DNA from 3 places in the Streptomyces sp. GbtcB6 genome. Region 1 is predicted to be linked to each of the others. Evidence: riboswitches for the same ligand, from Rfam matches in the RefSeq annotation. Region 1 holds a riboswitch; each other region holds the start of a gene.
The links. A riboswitch is a leader RNA that binds a small molecule or an ion and turns the genes downstream of it on or off. The one in region 1 is predicted to bind cyclic di-AMP.

Region 2: it holds a riboswitch for cyclic di-AMP, as region 1 does, so the genes downstream of both, KVT45_RS58025 (C40 family peptidase) here and KVT45_RS24255 (transglycosylase family protein) in region 1, are expected to answer to the same signal.
Region 3: it holds a riboswitch for cyclic di-AMP, as region 1 does, so the genes downstream of both, KVT45_RS19060 (transglycosylase SLT domain-containing protein) here and KVT45_RS24255 (transglycosylase family protein) in region 1, are expected to answer to the same signal.

The regions. Positions count from the first base shown of each region.
Region 1 covers NZ_JAGXJL010000014.1:103,002-108,928, forward strand. Annotated here, with positions in the region: gene KVT45_RS24240 (DUF501 domain-containing protein) at 1-481, opposite strand, end outside; gene KVT45_RS24245 (septum formation initiator family protein) at 568-1,047, opposite strand; gene eno (phosphopyruvate hydratase) at 1,157-2,443, opposite strand; gene KVT45_RS24255 (transglycosylase family protein) at 2,820-3,500, opposite strand; cyclic di-AMP (ydaO/yuaA leader) riboswitch at 3,505-3,679, opposite strand; gene KVT45_RS24260 (transglycosylase family protein) at 3,889-4,887, opposite strand; gene KVT45_RS24265 (cytochrome P450) at 5,086-5,927, opposite strand, start outside.
Region 2 covers NZ_JAGXJL010000002.1:122,607-128,533, forward strand. Annotated here, with positions in the region: gene KVT45_RS03520 (DUF1996 domain-containing protein) at 1-1,535, opposite strand, end outside; cyclic di-AMP (ydaO/yuaA leader) riboswitch at 1,964-2,117, shown strand; gene KVT45_RS58025 (C40 family peptidase) at 2,128-4,365, shown strand; gene KVT45_RS03530 (NAD-dependent epimerase/dehydratase family protein) at 4,407-5,465, opposite strand; gene KVT45_RS03535 (FAD-dependent oxidoreductase) at 5,723-5,927, shown strand, end outside.
Region 3 covers NZ_JAGXJL010000010.1:160,506-166,432, reverse strand. Annotated here, with positions in the region: gene KVT45_RS19065 (polyprenyl synthetase family protein) at 1-717, opposite strand, end outside; cyclic di-AMP (ydaO/yuaA leader) riboswitch at 1,743-1,939, shown strand; gene KVT45_RS19060 (transglycosylase SLT domain-containing protein) at 1,945-2,433, shown strand; gene KVT45_RS19055 (HAD family hydrolase) at 2,447-3,253, opposite strand; gene KVT45_RS19050 (hypothetical protein) at 3,403-4,008, shown strand; gene KVT45_RS19045 (FAD-dependent oxidoreductase) at 4,026-5,237, opposite strand; gene KVT45_RS19040 (ATP-grasp domain-containing protein) at 5,265-5,927, opposite strand, start outside.

The DNA of each region.
Region 1 (5,927 bases):
ACTCCGGCAGCATCGCGATCGCCTCGTCGCCGAGCGGGTTCACGCCGGGGCCGGCGGCCAGCGAGTGGGCCACCAGGACGTGCAGGCACTTCACCCGGTCCGGCATGCCCCCGGCGCTCGGAAAGCCCGTCAGTTCCTCGATCTGGTCCCGGCGCCGGATGTAGTCCTCGTGCGCGGCCCGGTACGCCGCCGCCAGCTCCGGATCGCTCTCCAGCCGCGCCGTCATCTCCTTCATCACGCCGTTGGCCTCGAGGGTGCCGATCGCGGACGCGGCCTTCGGGCACGTCAGGTAGTACAGCGTCGGGAACGGCGTCCCGTCCGGCAGCCGCGGTGCGGTCTCCACGACGTCCGGCTGCCCGCACGGGCACCGGTGCGCGATCGCCCGCAGTCCGCGCGGCGGCCGCCCGAGCTGCTGCTTGAAGGCCTCGACGTCCGCGTCGGTCGGCTCGGTACGCGGAGTGGAGGGAGGAGCCGTTTCCATGCCTGTCTTTCTGCTCTGCTGCGCTACTGCTCTGCTGCGCTACTGCGCCACTGCTCTGCTGCGCTACTGCTCTGCTGCTCTGCTGCTCACTGGTCGGACGACGCGTCGGACTTGTCGACGCCGTCCCAGACGTTCGCGTACCAGGGCCGGTCGGCCGCCCCGAGGTAGGCGTGCGCCTGCTTGGCGGCACCGGGATCGATCACGACGTACCCGGTCTCCCCCGGCATCACATAGTGCAGCCGCTGCCGGATCTGCTGCTCGGCGTACGCGTCGTCCTGCCACCGCGCCTTGAGGTCCCGCAGCTGCTCGACCCGCTGCCGGGCCTGCTGCTGCTGGCGTTCGAGGTCGGAGATCTCGGCGCGCTGGGAGACGTACTGCCGCATCGGATAGGCGAGCGCGACGATCATCGTGCAGAGCACGATCGCGAGCAGCGCCGCGCGGCCGGTGAGCCGGGAGCGGCGGGCCTGGCGCCTGGTCTGGGAGCGGTAGACCCGGGCCGCGGTCTGCTCGCCGAGCAGCTTGAGCCTGGTCGCGGTGGAGAACCGGTCCCGGTCCTTCACAGCCATGTCCCCGCCTCCCTGGGTCAACCCTGGTACGTGCGTACGTCCCCGGACACGGTACGGGACCGGGTACGGGGACGTACGTACGACTGGCTAAGCCATGACTCCGTAAGGCTCAGCCCTTGAAGCGGGGGAAGGCGCTGCGGCCCGCGTACACCGCCGCGTCGTCGAGGATCTCCTCGATGCGCAGCAGCTGGTTGTACTTGGCGACGCGCTCGGAGCGGGCCGGGGCGCCGGTCTTGATCTGGCCGCAGTTGGTGGCGACGGCGAGGTCGGCGATGGTGACGTCCTCGGTCTCGCCGGAGCGGTGCGACATCATGCACTTGAAGCCGTTGCGCTGGGCGAGCTCGACGGCGTCCAGGGTCTCGGTCAGGGAACCGATCTGGTTCACCTTCACCAGCAGGGCGTTGGCGGTGCCCTCCTCGATACCGCGGGCGAGGCGCTCCGGGTTGGTGACGAACAGGTCGTCGCCGACGATCTGGACCTTGTCACCGAGCTTGTCGGTGAGGACCTTCCAGCCGGCCCAGTCGTCCTCGAACAGCGGGTCCTCGATGGAGACCAGCGGGTACGCGGCGACGAGCTCCTCGTAGTACTCGGTCATCTCGGCGGCCGAGCGGGACTTGCCCTCGAACTCGTACTTGCCGTCCTTGTAGAACTCGGACGCGGCGACGTCGAGCGCAAGGGCGATCTGCTCACCGGGGACGTAACCGGCCTGCTTGATCGCCTCCAGGATGAGGTCGAGCGCGGCGCGGTTGGACTCCAGGTTCGGCGCGAAGCCGCCCTCGTCGCCGAGACCGGTGGCCAGGCCCTTCGACTTCAGGACCTTCTTGAGGGTGTGGTAGACCTCGGCACCCCAGCGCAGCGCCTCGGAGAAGGACTCCGCGCCGATCGGGGCGATCATGAACTCCTGGATGTCGACGTTGGAGTCCGCGTGCGAGCCGCCGTTGAGGATGTTCATCATCGGCACCGGCAGCAGGTGCGCGTTCGGGCCGCCCAGGTAGCGGAAGAGCGGGAGGTCGGACGCCTCGGAGGCGGCGTGCGCGACGGCGAGGGAGACGCCGAGGATGGCGTTGGCGCCGAGCGAGCCCTTGTTGTCGGTGGCGTCCAGGTCGAACATCGCCTGGTCGATGAGGCGCTGCTCGGTGGCGTCGTAGCCGACCAGCTCCGGGCCGATCTGCTCGATGACGGCGAGGACGGCCTTCTCGACACCCTTGCCCAGGTAGCGGTTGGGGTCGCCGTCACGGAGCTCGATGGCCTCGAAGGCACCGGTGGAGGCACCGGACGGAACGGCGGCACGACCCGTGCTGCCGTCGTCGAGGCCGACCTCGACCTCGACCGTGGGGTTGCCTCGGGAGTCCAGGATTTCCCGGGCTACGACGACGTCGATGGACGGCACGAGCATCTCCTTCTTGGGATGTGACGCTGGTTGTGCGGGGCGCACGCGGGCCTTGCCGGCCCTTGCTCAGCCTTGCGACTAGAGCCTAACCGTCCCAGGGCCGTCGGCCGGCACGACCGACCGGCCCGTGGACACACAGACGGTACTCATTGTTCACGTGCGGAACAAAGAGGGTCCCGATGAAGAACGGGAGAAGAGCGGGCCAAGAAGGGGACGGCAAAGAGAAACCCCGCCCCGGTGCGTACGGGGGAAAACGCACCGAGGCGGGGGCCCGTGGGGACGGGGGTGGCCCTCACGTGGCCTCCACTATGGGGACCGCGGTTGTGCGGGCGCTGTGGTTCAGCTGGGCGCCGCCTAGTACTTACGGCGGTCGCCCCCCGTCCTACTTGAGGTGGAGCTGCTGGCCCGGGTAGATGAAGTCGGCGTCCTGGACGATGCCCTTGTTCAGCTTGAACAGCGCCTGCCAGCCGCCCTTGACCTTGTGCTTCTCGGCGATCGAGCTGAGGGTGTCGCCCTTGACGACCTTGTACTCGCCGTCGCCCTTCTTGACCTTCTTGCCGGCCGGGGTGGTGACCGTCTTGGTCGCGGCCGGACGCTCGGCGGAGCGGGAGGCGGCCTGCGTGTCGGTCGTACGGCTGCTCGTGCCGGCGCTGCTGCTCGACGAGGAGCTGGAGCCGCTGCCGGTGTAGGCGGCGCTGGACAGGCCCGTGCCGCAGGTCGGCCAGGCACCCTTGCCCTGCGCGGCGAGGACCTTCTCGGCGATCTGGATCTGCTGGGCCTTGGTGGCCTGGTTGGCCTGCGCGGCGTACTGCGTGCCGCCGTACGCGGCCCAGGTGGAGGCGGAGAACTGCAGACCGCCGTAGTAGCCGTTGCCGGTGTTGATGGCCCAGTTGCCGCCCGACTCGCACTGGGCGACGGCGTCCCACTCGGAGGCGGTGGCGGCGGAGGCGCTGCCGGCCGCCATCAGCGGGGCGGCGACGGCGACGCCGGTGACACCGGCGACAGCGATGGCGCGGACGGCCTTGGACGGACGACGGTGCTTGCCCTTGCCGGAAAACAGCATGGATCGATCCCCTCACCGACGCCTGCGAGGTGAGCTGTCGGGTTCGGGCCGGTTGAGTTGCCCGGCCGCACACCCGTGTGTCGGTGCGCGGCTTCACCCCGAGCCGGATCGGCAGCCTCAACTACCGGTCCCGGCACTTACCTTGGGTCCCCCGCTCCTGCCTACGGCGCTTGACGCGTCGACTGTTCCCGGACGGCCGCTGGCAGGACTCGGCGTTGCGACGGCCGGGGCTCGTGGTGACGAGCGGCCTTGACCGTAAACAGGGCATCCGGTGAATTTCAAAGATGATCAGGGCTTCTGAGACTCATCCCACACTTTCACCAAACCGGACATTTAACTTCTAAGTGGGGCGGCCGGGAGACGCCAACTCCCGCCGCTTTTCGTCCGTTTAGCTACCGAGTTTCAGGGTCTGACCGGCGGCGATGTTGTTCGGGTCGGTGCCGATGGCCGCCTTGTTCGCGGCATAGAGCGCACGCCATCCACCGTCGAGGTCAAGGGAGTCGGCGATGGAGGCGAGGGTGTCGCCGGCGTGGACGGTGTAGGTGCCGCTGTCGCGGGAGGCGTGACGGCCGGAGGAGGTGGCACTCTGACCGTTTGTCACGTTTTCGTCCGCCGAGCCGCCCCGATGCTTGCCGCCGCTACTGACGGCCCCCGTGTCGACCAGGCTCCAAGAACCCCCGGTCTGCGATGAATTGTCCGATCCGTCAGCCTCGGAGATGACGGGACTCTCACTCGCCTTCGAGGCACCCGAGCCGGAGCCGGAGTCGGAAGATCCCGACTTGTCCGTCTTGCTGGATTTACCGGAGGCGTCCGCCTTGGAGTCACCGCTCGCACTCGGGGAGGGAGTGGCGGAGTCGCCCCCGGAGTCCGCGGCACCCGAGGAGGAACCGGAACCAGAGGAGGAGGAAGAAGACGACGAATCCGACAGCCCGGAGGACGAGTCCGACGAGTCGGAGGAACCGGACGAATCACCCGAGTCGCCGAGTCCCGTGTCGACGTTCACCGAGGCGTCGTCGGACGAGAGCCCGGCGAGCAGCGCACAGGTCCGCCAGGGCTTGGTGCCCTGGTCGGCGAGTATCTTCTCGGCGACCGCGATCTGCTGCGAACGGCTCGCCTGGTCGGGCGTACTGGCGTACTCCAGGCCTCCGTACTTGCTCCAGTCGTCCAGGGACATCTGGAGGCCGCCGTAGTAGCCGGTGCCGTTGTCGGCGCTCCAGGAGCCGCCGCTCTCGCACTCGGCCACCTGGTCCCAGGTGGAGCCGTCGGCCGCGTGGGCGCTCACCGCACCGAGGAGCGGGATGGCGATGGCGGAGCCGGTCACCCCGGCCGCGACGAGGAGAGCCGGAGCCTGACGGGGGCGACGGTGACGACCGTTCCCGGAGAGCATGCGGAAACCTTTCGAGCGACAGCGGTGACCGGCACGGCGGGTCCCGCAGGGCGCCGTGCTGATGGGTGAACGTATCGGCAGACGATCACTTGTCACAAGTTAATGCCGCGCAGATCACGTGAAGATCACAGACTTGAACGCTGGTCACCTTTTGCCCGTACGGACCTGTAAGGGCTTCGGCGAGGGCCCGGCAAGGGCTCATCGTCCGGCGGGCGTGAACTCCACGGGGAGTGTGCGAAGTCCGCGCATGATGAGCCCGCCGCGCCACCGCAAATCCCCTTCTTCCACAGCGAGTCGCAGGTCGGGAAGACGGGTGAGGAGGGTGGCGAGGGCGGTCTGGCCCTCCAGGCGGGCGAGCGGGGCGCCGAGGCAGTAGTGGATGCCGTGGCCGTATCCGAGGTGCTGGTTGTCCCGCCGTGACAGATCGAGGGTGTCCGGCTGGGCAAACCGCTCCGGGTCCCGGTCCGCCGCGGCCAGGACGACCAGGACCGGGTCGCCGGGCGCGATGTGCTGCCCGCCGATGTCGACCGGCTCGGTGGCGAACCGCCAGGTGGCCAGCTCCACCGGCCCGTCGTAGCGCAGCAGTTCCTCGACACCGGTCTCCAGCAGCCCGCGCTCACCGGCGGCGAGTGAGTCCTGCAGCCGGGCGCGCTGCTCAGGATGGGTGAGCAGGGCGTACGTCCCGTTCCCGATCAGGTTGACGGTGGTCTCGAACCCCGCGAACAACAGGATGAACGCCATGGCCGCGGCCTCGTTCTCGGTGAGGTGCTCACCGTGGTCCGAGGCCCGGATGAGCCCGGAGATGAGGTCCTCACCGGGAGCCGGCTCGGCGGGCAGCGCCTGCCTCTTCCGGTGGATCAGCTCGGCCAGATACCCCCGCATCTTCTTCACCGACCGCGCGACCCCGCCCCGCGGCCCGCCCCCGTGGCGGATCATCATGCCGGCCCAGTCCCGGAAGTCGTCCTGGTCCTCGCGCGGGACGCCGAGCAGGTCGCAGATGGCGTAGATGGGGAGCGGGAAGGCGAAGTCGTGGATGAGGT
Region 2 (5,927 bases), on a different contig from region 1:
ACCGGCTCGGACGGCTCGGCGCTCTGCGTCTCGGCCGGCGGGGCGACCGGGCTCGCGGTGTCGCTCGGCTCGGACGGCTCCGCGCTCTCGGCCGGCGGCTGCTCGTCGGCCCCCGCACCGCACTTGCGGCCGGAGTTGATGCAGTCGACCATCTTCCGCATCAGGCTGTCGTCGAAGACGTTGATGAAGTCGCCGTGGTCGGTGACCGGCTTGTGCAGCTGCTCGGGGAACGAGTCCACCGCGAACAGCGGGACCGTACGGCCGCCGTCCTGGAGGCTCGGCGCGTCCACGTCGTAGACGATGCGCTGCACCAGCTGCGGAATGGCCTGGAAACCGGCCGGGCAGCTCCCGTCGGGGGCCTCGAAGGCCACGTGGGTGCGGTGGTTGGCGCTGTCGATGTTCCGGCCGTCCCAGCAGCTCTGGAACTTGAACGTGCGCACGACGTCGCTGCCCGAGGGGCAGAGCGGGTACTTGTCCTTGAGCTGCCGGTCCTCGTAACCGGTGCAGCTCCAGGAGGCGTTGGCGTTGGCCGGGCCGTTGACGAACGCCTTGGCGTCGCCGGTGATGATGCGCAGCAGCCGCGGCATCTCGGTGACCTTGGAGGTCGGGTTGCCCTCGAAGGTCAGCGTGACCTGCTTTGCCGTGACGATCTGCCCGGCGTTGCCCTCGGTGCCGCCGCCCGGCTTGTCGGCGTCCCGCTCCTGCCGGCCGTTCTGCAGCCGCAGCACGGGCCAGTAGTACGTGGACTTGTCGCCCTGGTCCGCGCAGCTGGTGTCGGCGTTCGCCAGGTCCTGGTCGCTGGCGAAGGCGTTGTTGGACTGGTTGCCGATGTAGTCGTGGAAGTGGTGGGCGCCGTTGGAGACACCGGGCGCGACGATCACGTTGTCCGAGTTGAACAGGCCGTTCGCGTTGACGCCGCAGCTGGAGGAGAAGGTGCCGGTGGAGCCGTCGGACTGTTCGGCCGGGGTGGTGACATTGGGCTGTACGGAGGTGATGTCCGCGTAGTCGGCGGCGACCGGGCCGTTGCCGCCCTGGCCGCCGATGCCGGTGCCCTGGCTCGGCGCGGCGCTGCCCTGGCCGCTCTGGCTCGGCGTGGCACCGCCCTGGGGGGCCGCCGACTGCCCGTCGCCCTGGTTCGAGGAGCGCAGGGTGCAGGCGGCGAGGTCGTCGAGACCCTGCGGGCGGTCGCCCTCGCGGCCGATGGCGTCGGCGATGCGCTGGATCGACTCGGACCGCTTCTCCTTCAGCGGGTTCATGATCGTCTCGTCGGCGAGGCCGGGGTTCTGCTCGATCGCCGCGGCGGACTCCGTGAGTTGCTGGTAGGCGGCCGCGATCTGCTGGTCCAGCTGCGCGAGTTCACCGTCGACGGCTTCCCGGGCCGCGTCGGGCACGTCCGTCAGCCGGCTGCCGACGTCGGGGCAGTAGACCGTGGGCGCGGACAGCACCTGAGCGGTGGCGGCCTGGGCCTGCTGGTCCCCGCCCTCGGTGGCCGAGGCATACACGTTCACCGCGACCAGTCCTCCACCGCCGAGCATCAGGGCGACCGCTGCGAAGGTCGCGCGCTGTGCGCCGGTCGGGCGTCTGCGCCTGTTGCGTCTCAAGGTCGTTCCCCTGCGTTTCGTGGTCGGCCGGGCATGGAAATCCCCCGCCCTATACGGCCCCCGGTGCCACCGTGTTCAACAGACCCACGAATTCACGGTGACCTCACAGAAAGCGGGAGTTCCGGAGCGGGCCGACGCGACCGACGGCAACACCCCGGTGACCCTGCGAAAGCAATGGATGCGCGCGAAATGCCGTCCCGTACGGTCGAGTTCCGAACGCTAAGACGAACATCACAAATACGTATCGGACATTACGCACTTCAACCTTCACACGAGTGACACAAGTTGGCTAAGTTGACGGGCAAGCCGCTCGGCTCCCCCCGGCGAATCCCGTCGGGCCGCGCGGCCTCCGCCGAGTCCGGTGCCTCCCAGGGGCGAATCCGGAGCCGGGGACCCAACCGACCACTGGGGTGAATCGGCCGACCGTCCGCGAGGACAGGGGCCGTAGGGCATGCCTTCCGGACTTCACCGCCCGAACCCGACAGCTAACTCGGTAGGCGGAGTACGGAAGGAGCACCACCCCTCAATGGCGCCCGAGAGCCGTGACGAGGTTCGGCAGCGGATCAACAGCCTGTACGACCAGGCCGAGAACGCCACCGGGAACTACAACGCCACGCGCGCGATGAGCGGAGGTTCGCGCTCACGCGGTGTCCCGCTGTTCAAGCGGCCCCGTCGCGACGACCCGGGCCTCGACAACATCGCCCGGGAGTGGTTCGAGGGCGCCCGCTCGAAGCTGGGGCCGAGCGTCCCGGCCGCACTCCCCTCCGACCGGCGGCCCGCCCGGCCCGGTCCGCGGCGGCCCGTCAGCGCCATGGCCGCCGACCTGCTCGGCCAGCTGGAGGACTCCGGCCCGGCCCGGCTGGAGCTGACCGCGGGGCCGTCCGCGCAGACCGCCATCGAGGTCGTCCGCGAGCTGCCGCAGCAGCGCCCGATGCTGGAGCAGCGCGCGGTGGCCGCGCTCGAACCGGCCCCGGCCCCGGCGGCCCAGCCCGTGCCGACCGCACAGACCCCGTGGCCCACGCCCGAGGCCCAGGCCGCGGTGCAGCAGTGGGCGGCTCCCGCCGTCGGCATACCGAACCAGCGGACCGACAGCGGCTCCTTCCGGACCGACGCCCTCGCCGCCACCCGCGCGATCCCCGCGGTGGCCGAGACAGGCGGCATCCCGATCGTGTCCGCGACCGACACCGGTACGTTCCGCATCATGACCCCGGGCGGCACCGGCGCCAGCCGTGCCACGCCCCCGGCGGACACGACCGGCTTCCGCATCATGACCCCGGGCGGCTCGGGCACCGGGGCGTTCCCGGGCGTGCCTCCCATGGACATGGCCACCGCCCAGGCCGCGGCTCCGGCTCCGGCGGACACGACCGGCTTCCGCATCATGACCCCGGGCGGCTCGGACACCGGGGCGTTCCCGGGTGTGCCTCCCATGGACATGGCCACCGCCACCGCACAGGCCGCGGCTCCGGCTCCGGCTCCGGCTCCGGGGGACAGCGGTTCCTTCCGCATCATGACGCCGGGCGCCACGGGCTCGTTCCCGATGCCGAACTCGGCCGAGGCGGGAGCCTTCCCGACCGCGGACCCCATGAGCACCAGCGTGTTCCCGAGCGCGGTTCCCACGAACGCCGGCGCCTTCCCCACCGCCGTCCCCACCGACTCCGGCGCCTTCCCGACCGCGGCGCCCGCCGCCGCTCCCGCCCCGGCCCCGATGGACATGGGCGGCTTCCGGGTCATGTCGCCGAACGCGGCCGCCGGCTACAGCGAGGTGCCCCAGGCCGCCGCCGACACCGCCTACGCCTACTCCTACGCCAACGACGCGTACGCCACGGCAGCCCCCGCCGCCCCCGCGCCCATGGCCGCCATGCCGCAGGCCGCCCCCTACGCCACGGCGCCCGCCGCCGACATGGTCGGCGCCTACGCCGGAGCCATGCAGCCCGGCGCCGACATGACCGGTGCCTACGCCGCAGCCATGCAGCCCGGCGCCGACATGACCGGTGCCTACGCCGCAGCCATGCAGCCCGGCGACGCCGCATACGCCTACGCCACCGCCGCCGCGATGCCCACAGCGATGGCAACTCCCCCTGCCGCGATGGCGGCACCGATGCCCATGCCCATGGCGGCACCCATGGCAGCGCAGATACCGGCACCCATGGCGGCACCGATGCAGGCACCCCCCACGCCCGCGATGGCCGCGGTGCCGATGGCCATGGCCGCGCCGCCCGAAGCGATGATGATGGCCGCGCCCACCATGGCGATGCCCACCGCCGCCCCGGTCATGACGGCTCCGCTCCCCACCACCCCCCTGCCGACCGCACCCCCGCAGGTCGCCGCCCCGGTCCCCACCGCCCCCGCACCCGCTGCCTTCGCCGACCCCGGTGTCTACGTCCAGCCGGGCGTCGCGGCCGAGCCGGGCAAGGCCATGAAGGCGCTGGCGTTCGCGCGGGAGCAGATCGGCCGGCCGTGCGTCTGGGGGGCGACCGGGCCGGGGGCCTACGACTGCTCCAGCCTGACCCAGGCCGCCTGGCGCGCCGCCGGTGTCACGCTGCCGCGTAGCGCGCCGGAGCAGACCCTTTCCGGCACTCCGCTGACGCTGGCCGCCATCGAGCCGGGTGACCTGGTCTTCTTCTTCGACGACGACAGCCACGTCGGGATCTACGCGGGCGGCGGCACGATGGTGCACGCGCCGAGCCCCGGGGCGCTCATCCGCGAGGAGTCGATCTACAACGCCGGGGAGTCGGCGATCCACCGGGTGATTCGCCCGGCCTGATCCGCCCTGCCTGATCCGGCCTGACCCGGCCTCCCTCGAGGTCAGACCCTCCGCCGCCGCGTGCGCCAGCTCTCGTGGTGGTCCAGGAGGGTCTCCTCGACGGGCCGGTAGGCAAGGCCCAGTTCGCGGACGCTCCGGCCGTTGTCGACGCGGAAGCGGATGCCGAGGTGCTTGCGTATGTAGTCCTGGGTGAGGCCGAAGAGCGGGCCGAGGACCCGTACCGGCCCGTGCGGGAGCGCGGTGCGCGGCAGCCGCGGGTCCCAGGGGTGGCGGGTGCGGATGATCCGGGACATCTCCTGGAAGGACGTCATCGTCTCGTTGGCCACTATGTAACGGCCTCTGGCCGCCGGGTTCTCCGCCGCCGCGATGTGCGCGTCGGCCACGTCACGGACGTCGGCCGTGGTGAAGCTGAAGTCCGGGGCGCCGTAGCAGAAGTAGCCCTTGAACAGCTCGTCGAGCAGGAAGAGGCTGCCGGACTCGGAGGCGGGGGTGAGGGAGGGGCCCAGTATCAGGCCGGGGTTGACGGCGACCATGCGCCAGCGGTCCTGGGCGGCCTCGGCGTCCAGGGCGGCGCGCTCGGCGACCGTCTTGGCGTAGTGGTAGGGGTTGTTCGCCACCGTGCTGGTGGTGTTGAAGTACTTCTCCGTCAGCACCTCGCCGGCCATCTCGCGGACGTCTGCGTAGTCGCCGAAGATCGTGCCCACGGTGGAGGTGAAGACCAGGGTCGTCACCTCCGGGGTGCGTTCCACGCTGCCGATGACGTTGCGGGTGCCGAGCAACGCGGGGTCGACCACGTCCCGTTGGCCGTCCTTGATCCGCTCGGGCATCAGGAACGGCGAGGCCACGTGGAAGACGGTCGCGCAGCCGCGGAACGCCTCGTCGAAGGAACCGTCCTTGAGAAGGTCGGCCTCGAAGAGGGCGAGTCGGCCGGGGAAGGCCTCCTGGAGCTCCCAGAGGGGCCTTGTCTTCGTCGCGTCGGAGGCGCGGCGGACGGTCGCACGGACCCGGTACCCGCGCTCCAGCAGCCGCCGTACCAGATGGCTGCCGACGAATCCGCTGCCGCCGGTCACCGCGACGGTCGTCTCCCCGCGTGCGTCCACGCTTCCACCCCTCGCCCTCGGGCCACCGCGCCTCGGTGCGCCGCAGAGGACAGGTTGGTGCATGGTTGGGGCACCCGCCAAGCACCGGGCGGCCGCTGTGACGCCCCGGAAGCCACCCGAGGCCATAAGCCGGGCCCGACACAAGTCATAAGATCGCCTTATGAGGTCATAGAGTGGACCCGCGTACCTACTTAGGACTGCCTTAGTTTAGGCTTCCCGTTCGAGATCGCTTGTCCTCACTCGAAGGGAACCTGATCATGCCGCGCCCCCTGCGGGTAGCCATCGTCGGAGCCGGCCCCGCCGGGATCTACGCCGCCGACGCCCTGCTCAAGTCCGGGGTGGCCGCCGAGCCCGGCGTGTCCATCGACCTCTTCGAGCGGATGCCCGCCCCGTTCGGCCTGATCCGGTACGGCGTCGCCCCCGACCACCCGCGCATCAAGGGCATCATCACGGCCCTGCACC
Region 3 (5,927 bases), on a different contig from region 1:
GTCGGTCCCCGGGGTCTTCCCCGACTCGTGGGAGTCGGAGGCGATGTCCAGGACGTCGTCGGCGAGCTGGAAGGCGACACCGAGCCGTTCGCCGTACTGAGTGAGGACGTCGACGACCGTCTCGTCGGCACCGGACAGCATCGCGCCGAAGCGGCAGGAGACAGCGACCAGCGAGCCGGTCTTGCCGCTGAGCACGTCAAGGTAGTGGTCGACCGGGTCGCGACCGTCCGACGGGCCGGCCGTCTCCAGGATCTGACCGGTCACCAGCCGTTCGAACGCGAGGGCCTGGACCCGGACCGCCTCGGGGCCGAGGTCGGCGAGGATCTGGGAGGCGCGGGCGAAGAGGAAGTCGCCGGTGAGGACGGCGAGCGAGTTGCCCCAGCGGGTGTTGGCGCTGTCGACACCGCGCCGTACGGACGCCTCGTCCATGACGTCGTCGTGGTACAGCGTGGCCAGGTGGGTGAGCTCGACGACGACGGCCGACGGCACGACACCGGGCGCGTACGGGTCGCCGAACTGCGCGGCGAGCATCACCAGCAGCGGGCGGAACCGCTTGCCCCCGGCCCGCACGAGGTGCTGCGCGGCCTCCGTGATGAACGGGACCTCGCTCTTGGTGGCTTCTAGCAAGCCTTCCTCGACAGCCGTCAATCCGGCCTGGACATCGGCTTCCAGAGCCTGGTCCCGCACGCTCAGCCCGAACGGCCCGACGACGGTCACGAGGGGTCTCCTGTCTGCTGGTGTCTACTGGCGATTACGCGGTTTGTCGATAGGTCGCTGCCCTCACTCAAGTCAGCGTATCCGGTCGGGTTTCGATCACCGATAGCGCCCACGGTTACACCCCGGGCGCTATCGGATCACGACCGTTATGTTTTTGATCAGCCGATACGATCTGACATCCACTGACTTAACAGGAAGTACGGGCACTTGTCCCGAACCAAGGCATAGGTCGTGTCCCGCACCGGCGGCAAACCTCCCACCCGACTGCCGCCCGGAAACGGCCCCACCCCCTGGCCGGCATCACCTGCCCGGGCGTACCCCTCCGCCACCCGCCGACGCCACCGATGCCGGCGCCGACGCCGCCGAGGGCACCCGGTGCACGAACGGCGGCACCTGGTGCACGCCCGTACACCCTCCTCCACGCGACCACGCACGGCGATCTCCGCACTCCCTCGATCCGCGTTCCCCCGATCGGCACCCACTCGACCGTCACCCCCTTGACCGACGGAACGACGCCCCCCAGCACGACCTGCTTCGCGTGCGCACTCCACTTCCCACCCCGGGCCGGTCAGTGGCACGCGCGCGTACCCGGGGGCTCCGAGGTTGACGGAGGGCGCGCCAGACAGGCGCCTAATTGGACAATTCGGACTACTCATAAAAATCACCCACATTAGCTCCCACTCCGCCACTCCCCGATTGGGCAATCCACACGAATGGGGGCGAGGGGGTTTTCCGTCGAACCAGGAAATAGGGGGATTCCAAGAATCCCTCATGTCTGATTTGCCGTTATTGCGGATTCGTGAAGTAGGTCACGCGGACTGGGCAACGCGAGGTCCATAAGGGGACCCTTCCTTCCCTTTCCCCGTGGGCCAGTTGAGGGTTGGCAGCTGCAAAGGATCAAGTACCCCATACGCCTCAACACAAGGTCAATCGGTGTGTTCTGTGAATCAGGTACTTGTTCCGGACATGTGCCCTCGCATACGTTCCCGCTCGCCGGGCGGACGCCGAATCCTGCCGCCGCCCGTCGTAACCCATCGACGAGTTCATTCGCACGGCAGGAGCGGGGGACCCAGGTAAGTCGCCGGACCGGGCGGCCGACGTCACCAGACAGACGTCGTTCCGGAACGGCCAGGGGTGAAGTCGCATCGTCTTCGGGCGATGCGGCCGGGCACTCCCCGGGCCCGAACCCGACAGCTCACCTCGCAGGCGACGGAGAGGAACAACGCCATGCTTGCTGCCGCTCAGCACCGCACTCCCCGCCGTAACCGCATCATCCGCACGCTCGTCGTCGCCGGCACCGGCGCCGCCGTCCTCGCCCTCCCGCTCATCGGGGCGACCGCCGCCTCCGCCGCCGGGTCCTCCACCTCGACGGCCTCGACCACCCTCGCCGGGTACCCGAACAACCTCGACGGCTGGATCCGCGAGTCGCTCGCGATCATGAGGGAGAAGAGCATCCCGGGCACCTACAACGGCATCTACCGCAACATCATGCGGGAGTCCTCCGGCAACCCGCGGGCCATCAACCTCTGGGACTCCAACGCGGCCAAGGGCATCCCGTCCAAGGGCCTGCTCCAGGTCATCGACCCGACGTTCAAGACCTACCACGTGGCCGGCACGTCGTTCGACATCTACGACCCGGTCGCGAACATCACCGCCGCCTGCAACTACGCCGCCGCGCGGTACGGCTCGATGGACAACGTCCACGGCGCGTACTGACCGACGTCCCACGTCAGTCGAAGAGTCTTTCGAGGACGACGGCGATGCCGTCGTCCTCGTTCGACGTGGTGATCTCGTCGGCCAGTGCCTTGAGTTCGGGGTGGGCGTTGGCCATCGCCACCCCGTAGGCCGCCCACTCGAACATCGGGATGTCGTTGGGCATGTCACCGAAGGCGATGGCCTGTGCGGGGCTCAGCCCCAGATGGCCGGCGGCCAGCGCGAGCCCGGTCGCCTTGGTCACCCCGCAGGGCTGGAGTTCGACGGTTCCCGGCCCCGACATGGTGACCGTCGCCAGCGACCCGACCACCGAGCGGGCGGTCGCCGCCAGTTCGTCGTCGGACAGGGTGTGGTGGCGCAGCAGCACCTTGCTGATGGGCGCGCACCACAGGTCGTCACGCCGGGCGACGCGCAGCGCGGGCAGTGTGGGGTGGGGCATCAGATAGCCCGGCTCGATGAGCGTGAGCCCGTCCACGCCGTCCTGGTCGACCGCCGCGTACACCTGGCCGACCTCGGCCTCGATCTTGCCGAGCGCGGTCTCCGCCAGTTCCCGGTCCAGGGTGACCGACCACAGCAGCCGGTCCGCGCCGGCGTCGTACACCTGCGCGCCCTGGCCGCAGACCGCGAGTCCCGTGCAGCCGAGGTCGTCGAGGAGCGGGCGCACTCTCGGCGCGGGACGGCCGGTCACCACGAGGTGCCGGGCACCGGCCCGGCCCGCCCGCGCGAGCGCGGCGAGCGACCGTTCCGACAGGGTGTCGTCGTCGCGCAGCAGCGTGCCGTCCAGGTCGGTGGCGATCAGTGAGTACGGGGAGGGTGCGACCATGATCAGAGAATACGGACAGTACGCCCCTGGGACTCACTGTGCGTTTCGGCCTCAAGTGGCGCCCGCCGCCTCCGTGATGGGGCCGTTGTCAGTGGCGGGCGTTACGTTTCGGGTGAGCCGGTTTCACTGATCCGACGGGGGTGCTGGTCGTGACGGACGGGCGGGGGGACTTCCGGGCGTATCTGCTGGCGGCGGCGACCGGGGTGCTGGAGCGCTTCCGGGAGGAACTGCGGCCGGAGATCTACGCGTTGTCGTTCCGTATCTGGCGGGTGGACGACGACGACCGCAGACCATATGTGGCGATCGGCTACAACACGGAGAGCCGGTACGAGGCCGAAAGACGCCCCGAGGACCCGGGCGAGGCCCGCTGCAACTACGCGTGCCGGCTCCTCGGCGGGTTCGAGATGCTCGGCAACTGCCCCGAGGACCCGGCCGGCGGTGCGCTGTACGCCGAGGAGGTCCGGCGGCTCGGACTCTGGTTCGACGGGGACGGCGACGCCGCCGAACTGGACGCGACGCGCGAGCCGTTGAGGCTGCACTTCGCCGACGCGTGCGTCCGGCCGGCCCGGGATCTGCACGACGGCGGCCTGATCGGGAGAGTCCTCGGGCGGCCGCTGCCGGTGTGGGTCTTCGACATGTACTGCCCGGGCTGGGAGATCGAGGCCACGCAGGCGGCCAACCCGCCCGAGCTGGTCGAGGAGTTCCTGGCCTGGCAGCGGGCGGCCGAGGAGGCTCAGCCCCTCGGGGCCGGGTGACGGTCCGGCCCGGGGTGTCAGGCGTGGGCCGCCGCCAGGTGCCCGGCCAGGCGGGGTGAGGCGAACTCCGTACCGCACACGAACCGCATGACCGGGCCGTACGACGCCGCCGCCGGGAGCCCTGTGAAGTAGAGGCCGGGTACGGAGGAGACGTATCCGGCGCCGAGTACCGGGGCGCCACGGCTGGCCGTGACGCGGGTGCGCAGCCCGGGGCCGAGGAAGTCCATCGCGGCGATGTCCACGCGGTAGCCGGTGGCGGCTATGACGTGGTCGGCGGTGAGGCGCTCGGTGCCGCCTTCGTGGGTGCGGACGGTGAGGACCGGGGCGCCGGCGCCGCCCGAGGTGTCGGCGCCCGTCACGGCGGCGACCTCGCGGACCTGGACCTTGCCCTCGAAGCGGTCGCGCAGCCACCAGGCGCCGAGCGGACCGAGCACCCGGCGGACCAGGTAGTGGCGGGTCCCTGCCGGAAGGTAGCGGTAGGGGTGCGGGTAGTAGCTCAGCGCCCACAGGGACCAGGCCCGGCCGAACGGCGACTCGGGGCGCAGCTTCGGCTGGTCCCAGGGCGGGGCGCCGAAGGCCACCCTGCCGCGTCCTCGGGAGACCACCCGCACCTGGGCGCCCGCCTCGGCGGCGAGGGCCGCCGTCTCCAGCGCGGACTGCCCGGCACCGACGACGATCAGCTCCTTGCCGGAGAAGCGGGTCAGGTCGTGGTGCTGGGAGCTGTGCGAGACCGTCCCCGCCGGTCCGTCCGCGCCCGCCCCGGCGAGCTCGGCGGGAAGGCGGGCGAGCCCGGACAGGCCGGTGGCGACGACGACCGCGCGGGCCGTCAACGACTCCCCCGAGTCCAGCTTCAGTTCGAAGCCCGCCGGGCCTTCGGCCTTGTGCCGGTCCACGGAGACCACCCGCACCCGCTCCAGCTCGGGCACCAGTTTCTGCTGGAACCACTCGCCGTAGCCGATGAAGGTCTCCACCGGGATGATGTCCTCGTCGGTGACCAGCCGGCGGATGCCCGCGGCGTCGCAGTAGTCGGCGAGGGTGTGCCCGCGCTGCGGGCAGTCCAGGCTGGAGGCGGCCGGGGTGGACTTCAGGATCATCCCGGCCGGCATGTGGTCACGCCAGCTGACCATGGGATCGCCGAAGACCCGGACGGGGATGCCGCGCGCCCGCAGATGGGCGGCGGTGGACAGGCCGAAGGGCCCGGCACCTATGACTGCTACCGGCTCGATCACGAAGTCCCTCCCCAGGAACGTGGTGCCCTACTTCGTGGCGGTGCTGGAGCCGCGGCGGTTGGTGCGCCACAGCTGATAGAGGTGCTTCGCGCCCGGCCGCACGAAGCGGGCGAGCATGGTGACGAACGGCAGCGGGTCGTCACCCGCCAGCCAGGCCAGCTCGGTCCCGCTCGGTCGCTTCGGCGCGTGCGGCGTCGTATAGCCGCTGCGGCGGTAGGCGAGGAGGGCGGGCAGGTCGATGTTCTCCACGACGTACCGGTGGCCGGCGCGCTGTTCCCCCTCCGGAACTCGGCGCCCGGTCAGGTCGAGGTGCATGGCGCGGACGACGTCCACCCCCGACTCGCTCTCGAAGAGCCGGAACTGGGCGCCCATGCGCGGGTTGAAGTCGAGCAGCTTGTACTGCCCGTCGCGCCGGTCGAAGCGCAGGTCGAGATCGATGATGCCGGTGAAGCCGATCTGCTTGATGAAACGTGCGGCGAGGTCGGCGAGTTCCGGGTTGTCGACGACGTAGGCGTTCGCGGTCATGCCTGCGTGCGGCGGCCAGGAGCGGACCTTGACGCCGGTGAAGAGGGCGCGCGGATTGGAGTCGGCGTCGAAGTAGGCGTGCACGATCCAGTCCTCGGCCTCCTCCCTCGGGAGGTACTCCTGGAGGATGACACCCGGATGGGTGCCCCAGTCACGGGCGAGGGT